2 regions of the Kitasatospora sp. NPDC057904 genome follow, and region 2 is predicted to be linked to the other one. Evidence: riboswitches for the same ligand, from Rfam matches in the RefSeq annotation. Region 2 holds a riboswitch; the other holds the start of a gene.
What was found. A riboswitch is a leader RNA that binds a small molecule or an ion and turns the genes downstream of it on or off. The one in region 2 is predicted to bind glycine.

Region 1: another riboswitch for glycine. It lies ahead of gcvP (aminomethyl-transferring glycine dehydrogenase); the one in region 2 lies ahead of gcvT (glycine cleavage system aminomethyltransferase GcvT).

Annotation. Positions count from the first base shown of each region.
Region 1 is NZ_JBHVOL010000011.1:329,039-334,384, reverse strand. Features, by position in the region: gene ACFVSN_RS27610 (MFS transporter) at 1-1,131, opposite strand, end outside; partial or broken gene ACFVSN_RS27605 (YsnF/AvaK domain-containing protein) at 1,443-1,850, opposite strand; partial or broken gene ACFVSN_RS27600 (PRC-barrel domain-containing protein) at 2,097-2,477, opposite strand; glycine riboswitch at 2,702-2,805, shown strand; gene gcvP (aminomethyl-transferring glycine dehydrogenase) at 3,046-5,346, shown strand, end outside.
Region 2 is NZ_JBHVOL010000019.1:117,102-122,447, forward strand. Features, by position in the region: gene glyA (serine hydroxymethyltransferase) at 1-812, opposite strand, end outside; gene gcvH (glycine cleavage system protein GcvH) at 949-1,323, opposite strand; gene gcvT (glycine cleavage system aminomethyltransferase GcvT) at 1,423-2,544, opposite strand; glycine riboswitch at 2,776-2,881, opposite strand; gene ACFVSN_RS34820 (enhanced serine sensitivity protein SseB C-terminal domain-containing protein) at 3,090-3,884, shown strand; gene ACFVSN_RS34825 (enhanced serine sensitivity protein SseB C-terminal domain-containing protein) at 4,001-4,942, shown strand.

The DNA.
Region 1 (5,346 bases), on a different contig from region 2:
GAAGATGGCGGAGGCGGTGTAGATGTCGCCCTCGTGGCTGTGGCGCAGCGCCAGGTAGGCCATCGCGACGGCGCCGAGGACGCCACCGAGGACCAGCGGCAGACGCGGGCCGCGGCGGGCGATCAGCATGGCGCCGACCGGAGCGGCCACCATCGAGCCGATGGCGGACGGCAGCAGCATGATGCCGGCGTGCAGCACGGTGGCGGTGAAGCCGTAGTGGGCCAGCTTCTCGGGGGTCTGGGCGAAGTTGCTGATCACCATGAACGAGCCGTACATGCCGAAGCCGATCAGCAGGCCGGCCAGGTTGGTGAAGGCGACCGCGGGGCGGGACATCATGCTCAGGTCGACCAGCGGGTGCTTGACCTTGACCTCGATGACGCCCCAGATCAGGGCCACGACGGCGGCGACGGCGAACAGGCCGAGGGTCTTGGTGGAGGTCCAGCCCCAGTGGTTGCCCTGGCTGACCGCGACCAGCAGGGCGGAGAGCCAGCCGGCCAGGGTGAGGGCGCCGAGCGGGTCGGCGCCGCCCTCCTTGTCGGTCACCGGGTCGGACGGGACGCGGAAGGCGACCAGGGCGACCGCGATCAGGCCGAAGACCAGGCCCATCCAGAAGATCGACTTGTAGTTCCAGTGCTCCAGCAGGAGACCGGTGGCCACCAGGCCGAGGCCGGAGCCGACGCCCATCGAGGCGCTGATGGCGGCGACGCCGCCGGTCACCTTCTGCTTGGGCAGCTCGTCGCGGACGATGCTGATCGCCAGCGGCATCACGCCACCGCCGGCGCCCTGGAGGACGCGGGCGACGATCAGCAGGCTGAACGAGTGGGTGCTGACGGCGAGCGCCGAACCGGCGACCAGACCGGCCAGCGAGATCAGCAGCATCGGCTTGCGGCCCCGGAGGTCGCCGAAGCGGCCAAGGAGGGGAGTCAGCACGGCGGCGGAGAGCAGGTTGGCGGTCATCAGCCAGGTGATGTTGGAGCCGGAGACGTCCAGTTCCTTGGCCAGCGACGGCAGGATCGGGACGACCGCGGTCTGCACCACGCTGAACGACAGCATCGCCAGGATGAGGGCCGGCAGGACCCGGGTGGTGCTCTGCTTCTCGGCCGCGGTGGTGGGCTGTGGTGCCTCACTCACGGTTGCTTCCTCCCGTACATAGTGAATGAACTGAAATAACCATGCAGGGAGATACTTCAGAGTGTCAAATATCGAGTGGTTAAGGTTTGGCAAAGGGGAGTGGTCGGGCGGGGGTGGGGGGCGCCTGCGGCGGGCTGGGGGTGGGGGGTTGGGGGGAGTGGTGTGGTTTGGCGGAGGGGGGTCGTCGGGTGGGGCGTCGTGCGGTGTGGCGGACGGGGGTGGTCGGGCTGGGGGTGGGGAGTTGGGATGGGGGAGTCGGTGGGCATGGCAAAGGCTCCCGGTGGGGGCCGGGAGCCTTTGGGTGGTGCGGTTCAGGACAGGGGGCGGAGGGAGGCGCCGTTGGGGGTGGGGGTGCCGTTGGGGGCTCCGTTGGGGGTGGCGGGGGTGTCGTCGTGGACCTCGACGTTCTCGCGGCGGAGTTCGTCGTGGATGACCTCCTCCGCCGTGTAGCGCTCGACGACGAGTCGGACCCGCTCGATCGGGGCGAGGTACTTGCGGACCACCGGGCGCTCCTCGCGCAGGGTGACCTCCTCCACCGCCTCGGCGATCTCCTTCTCGGTGAGGGCCGCCCGCTCGGCGTCGCCCACCGGCATCCGCTCCACCCGGACGCGTTCGCGGACCACCGGGACCCGGCGCTCGACCTGCTCGCTCGTCACGTACTTGCGCAGCTTCGCCGTGCCCAGCACGTGCCACTCGGTGGTGATGTCCAGCCGCTCCTCGCGGCAGGTGATCTCGACCGGGCCGCTGGGGGCGGACGGGGCCTCGGTCGCCGGGGCGTTCTGGGGCTTGGGCTGGACGGCGGGCTGGGCGACGGGGGGTTGGGCGGTCGTGGTCGCGGCCGCCATCGGGGCGGCTGTCGGCGCGGGGGTGCTGAGGGTCCGCACGTGGGCCTCCGTGGCGGTCGTGGTGGGAGCGGTGGTGAGGGTGGTCGTGGTCATGGGGGCGACGGTCGTCGTGGTGGCGGCCGCGGTGGTGCCGAAGTCGAGGTCGGGCTGCGGCGGTCCGGCGTCGCCGTTCACCGGCCGGCCGTTCACCGGGGTGTCGAGGCCGTAGTAGCGGTAGAGCTGGAGCTCCTGGGCCGGCGACAGGTGCTGGCCGACGCCGAAGTCCGGCGAGTCCTTGACCAGCGACTTGTCGTACGGCACGCGGAGCTCGTCGCCGGAGAACTCGCTCGTGGTGAGCGGGACGAAGGCGTCCCGGCCGAAGATGCCGGTGCGGACGGCGGCCCACTCGGGCTGGCCGGTGGCGTCGTCCAGGTACACCTCGTCGACCGTGCCGATCTTGTCTCCGTTGCGGTCGACCGCCTTGTGGCCGATGAGGTCGCGGGGGTCGATATCGGTTTGCACTCTTTCCTCCAGTGCGCTGCGCCTGCGGAACTCCCGCAGGACGGCGGCCGGAGCAGCCGTGCCGTCCGCCACTTCACACCAAAAGCCATCAACCGGACGGCCGCGAGCGGGGTGCGTCCGGACGGGCTGCGGGGTGGGCCGTTCGGGGGACGCGCGTAGACCCCGGGTGACCGGATACACCCGTGATCGAACGGGCTCCCGCTGGTACCCTGGGCCGCGACCGCCGAGCCCGCTCGGGAGAGTCCCCGAAGGCGAAAGCCGCTGGCCGGGGCGCCGAAGGAGCAACTCCTCCCCGGAATCTCTCAGGCATCCGTACCGTGTGGGATAGGTCACTCTGGAAAGCAGGGCAGGACCGCCGGCGAGGGAGCCGACGGCCACCACCCTCACCGACGGTGCAAGCCGGCGGAGCGCCCACAGCGCGCCGCGCGGGCGAAGCTCTCAGGTCCCGATGACAGAGGGGGAGGCCTGTCGGGTCCGCCCGCCACCAGGCCCACCCGCTGTCCGCAGCGGTGCAGGCCGACCGGCGTGCGTACCCCCGCCGGTCCGTGACCAGGAGGCCTCGACCACCATGAACGCCCAGTCGAACGCGGGACGCCCGAGCGGCGCCGTCACCCTCACCGAGCTCGAGCAGGCCAGCCCCTTCGAGAACCGCCACATCGGCCCCGACGCCGCCGCGCAGGAGAAGATGCTGGCGCAGGTCGGCTACGGCTCGCTGGACGAGCTCGCCGCCACCGCCGTGCCCGAGGCGATCCGTTCCATCACGGGTCTGGACCTGCCCGCCGGCCGCAGCGAGGCCCAGGTCCTCGCGGAGCTGCGCGAACTGGCCGGCCGCAACCAGGTGCTCCAGCCGATGATCGGCCTGGGCTACTACGGCACCTTCACCCCGCCGGTGATCCTGCGCAACGTCCTGGAGAACCCGGCCTGGTACACCGCGTACACCCCGTACCAGCCGGAGATCTCCCAGGGCCGCCTGGAGGCGCTGCTCAACTTCCAGACCCTGGTCTCCGACCTGACCGGCCTGCCCACCTCGGGCTCCTCGCTGCTCGACGAGTCCACCGCCGCCGCCGAGGCGATGGCGCTGGCCCGCCGCGTCACCAAGGTCAAGGGCGGCGTGTTCCTCGTCGACGCCGAAACCCTGCCGCAGACCGTCGCGGTGATCAACACCCGCGCCGTGCCCACCGGTGTCGAGGTCGTCGTGGCGGACCTCTCCGAGGGCATCCCGGCCGAGATCGCCGAGCGCGGCGTCTTCGGCGTGCTGCTCCAGTACCCGGGTGCCACCGGTGTCGTGCGCGACCTCGCCCCCGTCATCGAGCAGGCCCACGGCCTCGGCGCGATCGTCGCGGTCGCCGCCGACCTGCTGGCGCTGACCCTGCTCAAGTCGCCCGGCGCGCTCGGCGCCGACATCGCCTGCGGCACCTCGCAGCGCTTCGGCGTGCCGATGGGCTTCGGCGGCCCGCACGCCGGCTACCTGTCGGTGCGCGCCGAGTACGCCCGCTCGCTGCCCGGTCGCCTGGTCGGCGTCTCCGTCGACTCGGACGGCAACCGCGCCTACCGCCTGGCGCTGCAGACCCGCGAGCAGCACATCCGCCGCGAGAAGGCCACCAGCAACATCTGCACCGCCCAGGTGCTGCTCGCCGTCATGGCCTCGATGTACGCCGTCTACCACGGCCCGGACGGCCTGGCCGACATCGCCCGCCGCACCCACCGCTACGCCGCCGCCCTCGCCGAGGGCCTGCGGGTCGGCGGTGTCGAGCTCCTGCACGGCGAGTTCTTCGACACCGTCACCGCCGTCGTCCCGGGCCGCGCCGCCGAGATCGCCGCCGCCGCCCGCGCCAACGGCATCAACGTGTACCAGGACGGCGAGGACCGGATCTCGGTCTCCACCGACGAGACCACCACCCGTGAGCACCTGGCCGGCGTCTGGGCCGCGTTCGGCGTGCCCGCCGTCGAGGCCGCCGAGACCGCCGAGGCGCTGCCCGCCGCGCTGCTGCGCGAGGACGAGTACCTCACCCACCCGGTCTTCCACAGCCACCGCTCGGAGACCGCCATGCTGCGCTACCTGCGCCGCCTGTCGGACCGGGACTACGCGCTGGACCACGGCATGATCCCGCTGGGCTCCTGCACCATGAAGCTCAACGCGACCACCGAGATGGAGCCGGTGACCTGGCCGGAGTTCGGCCAGCTGCACCCGTTCGCGCCGATCGACCAGGCCCAGGGCTTCCTGACCCTGATCCGCCAGCTGGAGCAGCAGCTGGTCGAGGTCACCGGCTACGACGCCGTCTCGATCCAGCCGAACGCCGGTTCGCAGGGCGAGCTGGCCGGCCTGCTGGCCGTCCGCGCCTACCACCACGCCAACGGCGACACCCAGCGCGACGTCTGCCTGATCCCGTCCTCCGCGCACGGCACCAACGCGGCCTCCGCCGTGATGGCCGGCATGCGGGTCGTCGTGGTGAAGACCCTCGTCGACGGCGACGTGGACGTCGAGGACCTGAAGGCCAAGATCGAGAAGCACCGCGACAGCCTGTCGGTGCTGATGGTCACCTACCCGTCCACCCACGGCGTGTACGAGACCGAGATCACCCAGATCTGCGCCCTGGTGCACGAGGCCGGCGGCCAGGTGTACGTGGACGGCGCCAACCTGAACGCCCTGGTCGGCCTCGCCAAGCCGGGCAAGTTCGGCGCGGACGTCTCGCACCTGAACCTGCACAAGACCTTCTGCATCCCGCACGGCGGTGGCGGCCCGGGCGTCGGCCCGGTCGCGGTGCGCGCCCACCTGGCGCCGTACCTGCCGAACCACCCGCTGCAGGAGGAGGCCGGCCCGGCCACCGGTGTCGGCCCGATCTCGGCGGCGCCGTGGGGTTCGGCCGCG
Region 2 (5,346 bases):
GCCTTGCCCGCGATCACGTGCTCCAGCGGACCGCCCTGCTGGCCGGGGAAGACCGCGGAGTTGATCTTCTTGGCCCACTCGGCCTTCGACAGGATGACGCCGCCGCGCGGGCCGCCCAGGGTCTTGTGGGTCGTGGTGGTGACGACGTCCGCGTACGGCACCGGGTTCGGGTGCAGGCCCGCGGCCACCAGGCCGGCGAAGTGCGCCATGTCCACCATGAGCAGGGCGCCGACCTCGTCGGCGATGCGGCGGAACTCGGCGAAGTCGAGCTGGCGCGGGTAGGCGGACCAGCCGGCGATGATCAGCTTCGGCTGGTGCTCCTTGGCGAGGCGCTCGACCTCGGCCATGTCGACCTGGCCGCTCTTCTCGTCGACGTGGTACGCGGCCACGTTGTAGAGCTTGCCGGAGAAGTTGATCTTCATGCCGTGGGTCAGGTGACCGCCGTGGGCCAGGCTCAGGCCCAGGATGGTGTCGCCCGGCTGGATCAGCGCGAACATCGCGGCGGCGTTGGCCTGCGCGCCCGAGTGCGGCTGGACGTTGGCGTGCTCGGCGCCGAACAGGGCCTTGACGCGGTCGATCGCGATCTGCTCGACGACGTCGACGTGCTCGCAGCCGCCGTAGTAGCGGCGGCCGGGGTAGCCCTCGGCGTACTTGTTGGTGAGCACCGAGCCCTGGGCCTCCATGACCGCCACCGGGGCGAAGTTCTCGGAGGCGATCATTTCCAGGGTGGTCTGCTGGCGGTGCAGCTCGGCGTCGACCGCGGCGGCGATCTCCGGGTCGAGCGAGTGCAGGGATTCGTTGAGAACCGTCATGGTGTGGTCTTCCCGGGGCGAAGGAGGAATCGGGACCGCCGCGCGAAGTGCGCCCTCGGAAGGGCGGCGGCGGGTGACGGGTGGGCGGTGAGGGGGGCGGGCCGCCGCGCTGCGGCCCGCCGTGCCAAGGGCCTGGTCAGCCGCCGATGAAGGCGGTGTACTCGTCGGCGCTGAGCAGCTCGTCGGTGGACTCCACCTTGACCTTGAACAGCCAGCCGCCCTCGAACGGGGCGCTGTTGACCAGGGCGTTGTCGTCCAGGACGTCCTGGTTGACCTCGACGACCTCGCCGGTCACCGGGGAGTACAGGTCGCTGACCGACTTGGTGGACTCCAGCTCGCCGCAGGTCTCGCCGGCGGTCACCTCGTCGCCGACCTCGGGCAGCTGCACGTAGACGATGTCACCGAGCGCGTCCGCGGCGTGCTTGGTGATGCCGACCGTCGAGACACCGTCCTCGGCGGCCGTCAGCCACTCGTGCTCCTTGGTGTACTGCAGGTGCTGGGGGTTGCTCATGGCGTCATTCTCCAGGATGGGAAGCGGGTACGACGAAGCGGGCCGCCGCGCGGACGGCTTCGTCGCGGATCAGTGGTGACCGAGGGCCCGGGAAGATCCTCAGCGGGCGCGCTTGTAGAACGGCAGGGCGACGACCTCGACCGGCTCGTGCTTGCCGCGCACGTCCACCGCGACGGCGGTGCCGGGGGCGGCGTGGGCCGCGTCGACGTAGGCGATCGCGATCGGCTTGCCCAGCGTCGGGGACGGCGCGCCCGAGGTGATCCGGCCGATCGGGGCGCCGTCGGCGGAGACCACCGTGTACTCGGCGCGCGGCACGCGCTTGCCCTCGGAGACCAGGCCCACCAGGACGCGCGGCGGGGTCGACTCCGCCTCGGCGGCGGCCTTCTCCAGGGCCTTGCGGCCGACGAAGGCGCCGTCGTTGGTGGTCTTGTCGAAGCGGACGACCCGGCCGAGGCCGGCGTCGAACGGGGTCAGGTCGGTGGAGAGCTCGTGCCCGTACAGCGGCATGCCCGCCTCCAGGCGCAGGGTGTCGCGGCAGGACAGGCCGCACGGCACCAGGCCGTGGCCCTCGCCGGCGGCGGTCAGCGCCTGCCAGACCGGCTCGGCGTCGGCCGGGGCGCAGAAGATCTCGAAGCCGTCCTCGCCGGTGTAGCCGGTGCGGGCGAGCAGCACGTCCCGGTCGGCCACCCGGGCCGGGAGGATCGCGTAGTACTTCAGGCCGGGCAGGTCGGCCTCGGTGGTCTTCGCGAGGATCGCGGTGGACTCCGGGCCCTGGACGGCGATCAGCGCGTAGGTGTCGCGGTCGTCGGTGACGACGGCGTCGAAGCCCTTGGCGCGGGCGATCAGCTCGTCCAGCACCAGCTGGGCGTTGGAGGCGTTGGCGACGACGAGGAAGGAGTCCTCGCGCAGGCGGTAGACGATCAGGTCGTCCAGGATGCCGCCGTCCTCGGCGCAGATCATGGTGTAGCGGGCGCGCAGCACGCCGAGGGCGGAGACGAAGCCGACCAGCGCGTGGTCCAGCATCTCGCCGGCCTGCGGGCCGGTCACGGTGATCTCGCCCATGTGGGACAGGTCGAACAGACCGGCCTTGGTGCGGACGGCGAGGTGCTCCTCGCGCTCGCTGCCGTAACGCAGCGGCATGTCCCAGCCGGCGAAGTCGGTCATGGTCGCGCCGAGGGCGCGGTGCAGCGCGTCGAGCGCGGTGAGGCGGAGGGACGACATGGCCTGGGAACTCCTCGGTCTGGGCACTCAGGGGTGCACGCGCCGGACCGGACCCGCTCGGGGACCGACTCCTGCGCGCGGGCATGCGGCGGCGTGGGTCTCCCCATCTGTCGTCGAACCTGAGAGCTTCACCGCGCAGCGGCCCGTCGCTGTTTCCAGCTTTCCGGACAGGATGGCGGCTTGCACCGTGGGTGGGCGCACGACAGGCCGTGCGCCGCTTTCCAGATGTGCCTAACCCGTGCGGTAGGGGGGCCTGAGAGATTCCGGGGAGGACTTGCTCCTTCGGCGCCGGCCGTGCCACCAGACGGGGCACTCCGGACTCTCCCGCGCGGGTTCGAGCGGCCGGTATGGAGTTAGTGGGGCCGACTGCGCACGACGCCGTCGGACGCGCACATCATGGCACGTCCGCGGCACCGATGGGAGGGGGGACCCGGTCACACCCCACAGGGGACCCGGCCACACGCCACACAAGGGAACACGCACCCTAGACTGCTGCGCGTCGGCAGCAGTGGGCGGCCGACCGGCAGAGGGCGGTACAGGGGCGCATGGGGTACCCGGTGGAGCAGCAGCAGGGGTGGGGCGGCCCGGACACGCCGCCACCGGGCGGGGCCTGGCCGGCCAACGAGCTGGAGCAGGTGCTCACCGCCGCGCTGGGCGATCCGGGCGCGACGCCGCGGGTGGTCGAGGTGCTGGCCCGCAGCCAGGTGTGGATCCCGCTGCCCGCCGGCGGCGACCCGCAGGGGCAGTCGCTGGACCTGCCGACGATCGAGCTGGGCGGCGAGCCGTACGTCCCGGTCTTCTCCTCGCAGGAGGTGTTCCTCCAGCAGGCGCCGGGGATGGCGTTCGCGGTCGCCCCGGCCTGGGAGTTCGCCCGCGGGCTGCCGTTGGGCGTCGGGATCGCCGTCAACCCCGAGGCCGCGGTGGGCATCCCGGTGCCGCCGCAGGGCGTCGCCGAGCTGCGCCGCGGTCCGCGCGAGGACCGCTGGGAGGACCCCTCGGCGCCGACCGGTGGCCGGGTCGCGCTGCGCGAGCCCGTGCCGGGGGAGGACCCGGAGCACTTCCTGGCCGTCTGCCGGGCCGAACTCGCCGCCCTGCCGGGAGTGTTGACCGCGCGCCGCGCGCTCGCGAGCATCGAGGGCGAGCCGACCGTGATGTTCATCGGCGTGCAGCTGGACCCGGCCGCCCCGGCCGACCCGGCGGCGGTGAACGAGGCGCTCGGCCGCGCGCTGGGAACCGCGCCGCTGCCCGGCGGCGTCCACCTCGTGCTGCTCGACCTCGCCGACGATCCGGTGGTCGAGTGGCTGCTCACCCGGGTGCTGCCGTTCTACGCGCGGGTGTGACGGGGTTCGTTCGTAGGCACGTCGCCGTGGCGTCGGCCGGTGCCGCGCCATAGGGTGCGTGCAGACGGCCGACGGGCCGGCGGCAGGTGAGGAAAGAGGCGCGGCGAGGTGGGCGCATGAGTGCGGGAGCGGTGTCCGGTGGTGCACCGGGGCCCTGGGGCCAGGCACCGGCCGGACGCCCCGGCGCGGATCCGGGCGTGCTGGAGCGCGCGCTGCGCGAGGTCGCGCCGGAGCGCTACGAGGCGTACGAGCAACTGCTCCGCGCCCTGGCCGAGGGCCAGGTCTGGATGCTGCTGTGGCACGGCACCCCGGGCAGCCCGGACGCCCAGTACGGGAACATGGAGATCAGCGGCCACGGCTACGCGCCGGCCGTCACCTCCCCCGAGCAGCTGGCGGCCTCCGGCTGGGCGCGCGCCCACGAGGTCGTCTCCGGGCGCGAGATCGCCGCGTCGCTGTACCGCACCCGCTGGGGCCTGTGGCTGAACCCGCACGCCCCGGGCGGCGGGGTCGGCGTGCCGTGGGCGGACCTGCGGCGGATCGCGGGGGGCCTGGACCGGCTGCCGGCCGGGCCGCTGAGGCTCAGCGAGCCGCAGGTGAACGCCCAGCAGTTCTTCGCGCTGCTGGAGCACCAGGCGCGCGAGGTGCGGGCCGTCCGGGCGCTGCGCCGGGCCTGGGTGCAGCCGGCCGTGGGCGAACCGTACCTGGCCATCGGCCTGGACCTGTACGACGGCTCCCCGCCGGCCGTGGAGGCGGTGCGCGCGCTGATGCAGCGGGCGATCGCGCTGGCCCCGGAGGGGCTGGCGGTGTCCACGGTGGCGATGGCGGACGAGTACGACCCGGTGGCGTTGTGGATGCGGGCCAAGGCGCGGCCGTTCTACGACCGCGAGGCGGCCGGGCTCGCCCGGCCGACCGGTGCCTACCCGCCGGTGCCGCCGCCGGGCCACCAGGCGCCGCCGTACTACCCGCAGCAGACCGGGCCGGGCTGGCACGGGCAGCCGCAGCCGCAGCCGCAGCCGCAGCCGCCCCAGCGGCCGTGGCCCGGATACCCGGGGCGCTGAACCGCTAAACCCGCCAAAACCCATTTCCAGAAGCCGACTTGACTTTGCGTCAGGTCGGCTTCGGCGTTTTCCGGACGACTTCGCGGCTGCGGGTGTCAGGCATCTTGACACGGTTATCACGACCGTGTGAAGAGGGATATGCCGATGATCGTGGAGGTGCATGCACGCAGATCACAGTTGGGCATCTGTCGCTTGGCAGGGCTGGCGCAAGCCAGTTCGGATGGCAGAGAGTTCTGCGCAACGCACCGCGCGAACTCGGAACCCCACAAAGGTCAACGCGCACGCCGACCGCTCCAGCCACGCGACGCCCATCCCGCGTGGTGGCAGTGCACCGTGCACGACGCACTGCCGCACTGCCGCGAAACCCCGCTCCTTAGCACCTCCGCACGTCCGCATAGCCGCAC